Regions from separate parts of the Clostridium amazonense genome, predicted to be linked through region 2. Evidence: predicted binding sites of a transcription regulator. Region 2 holds the regulator's gene; the other holds the start of a gene.
The links. The regulator NrdR, encoded in region 2, represses ribonucleotide reductase genes. The targets are predictions, from matches to a motif close to CACNANATNTNGTG.
Positions count from the first base shown of each region.

Region 1: a site for NrdR is predicted at 1,923-1,936, ahead of nrdD (anaerobic ribonucleoside-triphosphate reductase). Genes of this name have one in related genera too.

Region 1 is NZ_JBWKMH010000002.1:65,946-69,410, reverse strand. Features, by position in the region: gene nrdD (anaerobic ribonucleoside-triphosphate reductase) at 1-1,905, opposite strand, end outside; gene AC07E4_RS00420 (cold-shock protein) at 2,484-2,684, shown strand; gene AC07E4_RS00415 (sensor domain-containing diguanylate cyclase) at 2,721-3,465, opposite strand, start outside.
Region 2 is NZ_JBWKMH010000033.1:652,655-656,119, forward strand. Features, by position in the region: gene nrdR (transcriptional regulator NrdR) at 855-1,307, opposite strand; gene AC07E4_RS17825 (YlmC/YmxH family sporulation protein) at 1,402-1,665, opposite strand; gene sigG (RNA polymerase sporulation sigma factor SigG) at 1,781-2,554, opposite strand; gene sigE (RNA polymerase sporulation sigma factor SigE) at 2,631-3,371, opposite strand; gene spoIIGA (sigma-E processing peptidase SpoIIGA) at 3,371-3,465, opposite strand, start outside.

The DNA.
Region 1 (3,465 bases), on a different contig from region 2:
TATTCCTATATAGCTTATATTACTATTTTCATATGCATATTTTATTATATCTCTAACTATTTCTGGTGATGGATAGTCATCTACTTCTAAATAACTTATATGTCCTGAGTTACATAGTTTATGATATGGTGCTTCTGTTTGTATCTTATCACATATAGATATAGGATATGATACAGGTATATGGAAACTATTAGTGTAGTATTCTTTATCTGTTACACCTTTAATTTCTCCAAACACTTTTTTATCTTGTACTATAAACTTTCCACTTAGTCCTTCAGCTGGAGTTGCATAACATCCCCAGTTTAAACTGGTTTCTTTAGTTAATTTATCTGTAAAGTTTCTTATAAAACCTATTATTTCTATTCCTAACTTTCTTGACTCTTCACACTCACCATGATGTTTTCCAGTAAGTGCTATTAAAGTTTCTGCAAGACCTATAAATCCTATAGCATAACTACCTTGCTTTAGAATCGGCTCTATTGAATCCTCTGGTGATAATCCTTCTGATCCTTTTAATAAACCTTCGCCTGCAACAAAAGGTAAATCTTTTACTCTAAGATGTTTTAATACATTATATCTATGCATTAAAGATTCACTAGCTTGTTCTAACCTTGTTTCAAGTAATGTAAAGAATTTTTTAGTATCTCCTTTTGCAAGTATACCTACTCTTGGAAGATTTATAGTTGTAGGTGCTATATTTCCTCTTCCCTTTGTTCCTGGTTCACCATTGCAATTACTCATAAGATAAGTTCTACACCCCATAGTTGCTGGCATATACCCCTTATCGTAGTATTCCTTATTAAAATCTGCATCTATATTCATAAATGTAGGATTCATTCTTTTACTTGCTACTCTACATGCAAGTTCAAATAAATAATAATATGGATCATTAGGTTCCTTATTTATGCCTTCTTTTACTCTAAATATAATATTAGGGAATATTGGCTGTTCACCTCTACCTAATCCCTTTTCATACTCAATTAAAAACTTTTCACAAATAAGTGCTCCATCTTTATTGTTAGGTATCCCTATATTTATAGAAGAAAATGGAACTTGAGAACCTGCTCTACTATGCATTGTGTTTAAATTATAAACTATTCCTTGCATTGATTGCTCTATAGTTCTATTTAATTTTTTCTCAACGGCATCTTCAATTTTTTCTTCTGCTATTCCTAATTCTCTAAATTCATCTCTTAATTGATTTCTTGTTGGCTCTATAAATACAGCTAAATCGTTGTCAAAATCCGGATGTGACTGTCCACCAAACATATCATTTTGTGTAGACTGAAGTAATATGCATGAAAGCTCTGCTGCTGAATCTATACGCTTCGCTTTTCTTAAATATCCGTATCCAGTGTTGAAACCTCTTTCTAAAACCTCTTTGGTTGGTATATGTAAGCAATTAATTGTAAGGTTGTAGCTATCTAAGTCATGATAATATAAGTCTCCATTTTCATGTGCTTTAGATAAATGTTTAGGCATAGTAGATAAATTAAACCATTTGTTAGATTCACTTGCTATTCTTAATAACTTTGAACTAAAATTATTTCCTACATTGGCATTATCTCTATCTGTTTCTACACCAATTTTTTCTATAGCCTTCATTAAATCTGACTTAATTTCTCTTAGCCTAGTTCTTTCTTTTCTATAATTAGCATAAGCTATACCAATTGGCTTATGACCATTTTCTAATAAAGTTTCCTGTACAATGTTTTGTACTTCTTCTACCGTTATTTCCTCTACATTTAATTTCTCAATTCTTTTTATAATCTTTTGAGTTAGTTCTATTTTTTCACTTTCAAGTAGTTCATATGATATTTCGTCTGCTGATCCTCTAATAGCATTAGTTATTTTTATAGAATCAAACTCAACTTTTCTACCATCTCTTTTAACAACATATAGCATAAACTCCCCCCTAAAAACACGACATATTGCACTCGGTCTATTATACTCTAGGAAAAAAATTATATCAATTAATAAATTATTTCAGAAAGATGATATAAAACTTATTTATCACCTTTTAACATATGATTATTACATTTTTCATTTATTAGCTTAAATTGACACTTCTGCTTTTTTGTATTTCTTAAAAAAATCCAATAAAAATATAGTATATTAAATATTTTAAATTTATACTTTTATAATATTTATATGCGTTTTTCAACTTTTTATTAAAATATATCTTATTCTATTTTGAAAATTTATAGTATAAATTTTTTAAAATAGAAAAAGATATAAATATGACAAATTTTAAATTATATTTTAAGAGGAGGTGAACTGTTGCAACAAATATATAAATTTCTAGTAATTTCTCATACAGGTCTTATTTTGAAAATGTACTACATAGTTTCTATTTAAAGTTTTTAAAGTTTAATAATTTTAAAAATTGGCATAATTCTCTAAGTAGTTTTATAGCAGAAAGCAGATTGAACAAGAAATTAAAAATTTTATAGATTTTTATAGATTTTAGCAACAGAATTTTCATGAAAACAGGTACAGTAAAATGGTTTAATGCAGAAAAAGGATTTGGTTTTTTATCAGTTGAAGGTGAAGAAGATGTTTTTGTACATTTCTCTGCAATTCAAAGTGATGGTTATAAAGCATTGGAAGAAGGTCAAAAAGTAGAATTTGAAGTTGTAGATGGAGAAAGAGGCCCTCAAGCTTCAAATGTTACAAAACTATAATCATTCATAATATGTATTAAATGCAAAATAGGAAGTTTATATTAAACTTCCTATTTTATATTTACTCGTTCTATTTACTATTCTTTTTTGTTTATACATTTCACTATCCGCTTTACTAATTAACACTTCTAAATCTAAATTTTCTTCACTCTTACCTACAATTTCATAAATACCATAACTAAAACTTAAATTATAATTACCTACACATATCTCTCCACATAATACTTCTATCTCTTTTATAATTTCCAAAGTTTTCTTTTTAGAGAACCCATTAAACATTATTAAAAACTCATCACCACCAAGTCTTCCATATATGCTTCTATCATCTAATCTATTCCTTAATATAGCTGCAAATCTTTTTAATATATCATCGCCCACCTTATGCCCATAATTATCATTTATATACTTAAATGAATTAATATCTATAAATACTAACGAACTAATATCATACGTTGTAAATTCATTTTCTAAATAATACTCCATGAGATACTTTAAGTAGCTTCTACTATATATAGACGTCAGACTATCAAATGTAGACTTATTTCTTAACTCGGATTGTATTGTTTGACTTTTTATAACTAACTTAAATTCATTCAATATGTATTTTAATATATGTATATCATCATTTGTAAAGTTTTTATTTGCATTTGTATTATCTAAATTAATAACACCTACTAATTTTTCATCTATATAAATAGGTGCGCACACCACACTAACAATATCACTAGATATTTTATATAGCTCTGAATATTTGTCTCTTATAACCTCTTTTGTCTCTATT
Region 2 (3,465 bases):
TTATAATATATTTTATAATTTTAATCTTTTTTACTTATATAGGAATTTAAATTTAAACTTTAAGCTATGTATGTTTCCAATTAATAATTTTAATGCTAAATTCTAATCTATATTTTTTAAATTGACAATTGACAGTGGACAGTGAATGTAAAAATTGGATTTCCAATTTTAAAGAATGATTTTTTATTAAATTTGCACAGCAAATTGATTGAAAACAATATAAAAACATAGTTTTTAAGTATTTCTATTTTAAATATTATAAATAAAATGAATAATATTAACCATAACTGTCAATTTTCAATTGTCAACTGGTTCCAAGTTCAAATTTAAAATAATATCTTTCTCACTTAAAAAAACTTTTTCTTTTATCAAGAAACAGGAATTATTTAAATTAGTATTTCTTTAAAAATTGATTTAGAAACTCTTATTAATTTGTGTTTTATTTTCAAGACCTGAACCCAAGGACGGGTTCAGCGACTGCCTAGACAGGATGTCGTGTGAACTAAATTTAGAAATATGTAATTGAGAATTCAATGTATATTTTTTATAAATCAAGGAAGTAATTCACATCAATAATGGAATCTTATTAATGTGAATTACTGACGAAAAGTTATGAAAAATAGGCTAGAATTTAATTGCATAGCTCTAAATTTAGTTCACTAATAGCCGTTTAGTCTTGGAAATAAAATGGCAAATTCATTAGAGTTTCTTTGAAATTTTTATGAATAACGTTTTAAATAATTACTGCTTCTTGGAATAACACTATTCTCATTTAATACTTGAATAATTTCATTTTTCAACTTGGAACCCTATATTATAAAAGTAAATGTTTAATCAAACATTTACTTTTATTACTAATTTTTTCTTAAATTTTGTATTTCTTGCAAAAATGTATCTATATCATTAAATTGTCTATACACTGATGCAAATCTTACATATGCAACTTCATCCACTTGTTTAAGTTTTTCAAGTACCATTTCTCCTATTTCTTCTGAACTAATTTCTAGAATCATATTGTTATTTAATGTTTTTTCTATTTCATCAGCAATATTTTCAATTATAGCTCTTGGTACTGGTCTTTTTTGACAAGCAGTTACTATGCCTCTTATTATTTTTTCTCTATTAAAAAATTCTCTATCTTTACCTCTTTTAATTACTAATATAGCCATATATTCTACTTTTTCATATGTAGTATATCTTTTTCCACAATTAAGACATTCTCTTCTTCTTCTAATAGCTAAACTATCTTCTGTAGCTCTTGAGTCAACTACTTTACTATCTTCTGCACTACAAAACGGACATTTCATCTTCATTCACTACTTTCTTAAAACAATTTATTATATTTTTATTATACACATATTAAAACAAAATTCTATAACTATTTTTATAGTAACTAATTTTTTACTCTTCATCTATATCAATTATGCCATCTCCATCTATTAATATCACATCTACACCTATTTTTCTAATCTTTTCCCATGGAATCTCTATATTATTTTCTTTAGAAAACCATCCAACTTTTTGTGTTGGAAGTACTATAGATTTTACTCTGTATTCATCACAATCTATTTTTAAATCTTTTATATATCCAAGTTTAGCTCCAGTGTTTAAATCTATTACTTCCATCATTTTTAATCCATTAATAGCATACATTGAACTTTCCAATTTTTTACCCCCTTTTGTTTTATAAATATAAATTTATTATTATATATATATTTATACTTATAATAAATATTCACAATTTATTATAAGATAAAAAAAGAGGCCTTAAAATAAGGCCTTACACATATTTTCTCATATGTTTCAATGCTGTTTTTTCTAGTCTAGATACCTGTGCCTGAGAAATTCCTATTTCATCTGCTACTTCCATCTGTGTTCTACCATCAAAAAATCTTAAGTTTAATATAAGCTTTTCTCTATCACTTAATTTGGTCATAGCTTCCTTTATAGATATGTTTTCAAGCCAACTATCATCTAAATTTTTGTTATCACTTATTTGATCCATAACATAAATAGCATCTCCACCATCATGATAAATAGGTTCAAATAAAGACACAGGATCTTGTATAGCATCCAATGCAAAAACTACTTCTTCTCTAGAGATTTTTAGTTCTTTAGCTATTTGTGATACTGTAGGTTCCTTATTATCTTTACTGATTAGTCTATCTCTTACTTGCAATGCTTTATATGCAATATCTCTAAGTGATCTACTAACTCTAATTGAATTATTATCCCTTAAATATCTTCTTATTTCTCCAATAATCATAGGAACTGCATAAGTAGAAAATTTTACATTCTGACTTAAATCAAAATTATCTATAGCTTTTATAAGTCCTATGCATCCAACTTGGAATAAATCATCCACATTTTCTCCCCTGTTATTAAATCTTTGAATAACACTTAATACCAACCTTAAATTACCTTTTATAAATTTTTCTCTACATTCTTCATCTCCATTTTGCATTTTTTCTAAAAGTTCTCTCATTTCTTTAGCCTTTAAGACTGGTAATTTGGCTGTATTTACTCCACATATTTCTACTTTGTTTATCATCATAAGGTCATCATTCCCTTCAGAGTAATTGCATTTTAATTATTTCCTTATACAATAACTTTTATACCTGAGACAAACCTTATAACATTTTATTAATTTCTTTTTTTAATCTTTTGATTATTCTTTTTTCTAATCTTGAAATATAAGATTGTGATATTCCAAGCATATCTGCTACTTCTTTTTGTGTTTTTTCATTATATCCATTTAATCCAAATCTTAATTCAACAATTTCTTTTTCACGATCATTCAGCTTATCCATAGCTATAACCAATAACTGTTTATCTACTTCATCTTCAATAGAATTGTAAACAACATCATTTTCAGTTCCTAAAATATCAGATAAAAGAAGTTCATTTCCATCCCAATCTATATTTAATGGTTCATAAAATGATATTTCTGTCTTTATTTTACTATTTCTTCTTAAATACATTAATATTTCATTTTCTATACATCTCGATGCATATGTAGCAAGCTTAATTTTTTTCTCTGGATCAAAAGTGTTAACTGCTTTTATTAATCCAATAGTTCCTACTGATATTAAATCTTCTACATTAACTCCTGTATTTTCAAATTTTCTAGCTATATATACAACTAGCCTTAAATTTCTTTCTATTAGTATAGACCTTATACTTTCATCACCATCTACAAGTTTCTTAACTAACTCTTCTTCCTCTTCCTTTGTTAATGGTGGTGGCAATGCATCATTTCCACCTATATAATATATAGACTTACTTAATTTTTTGAATTGACTTAAAAAAACACTTACCTTTTCCGTTATTTTTTTTACTAGTTTTTTTAAAATCAAATTAACCCCTCCCATCAAATTAATATTCCTCTCGGTAATAATGCATTATAATCATTTTCTTTACTCAATTTATTGTCGCATATAGCTAATATTGACTCTTTTAAAATAT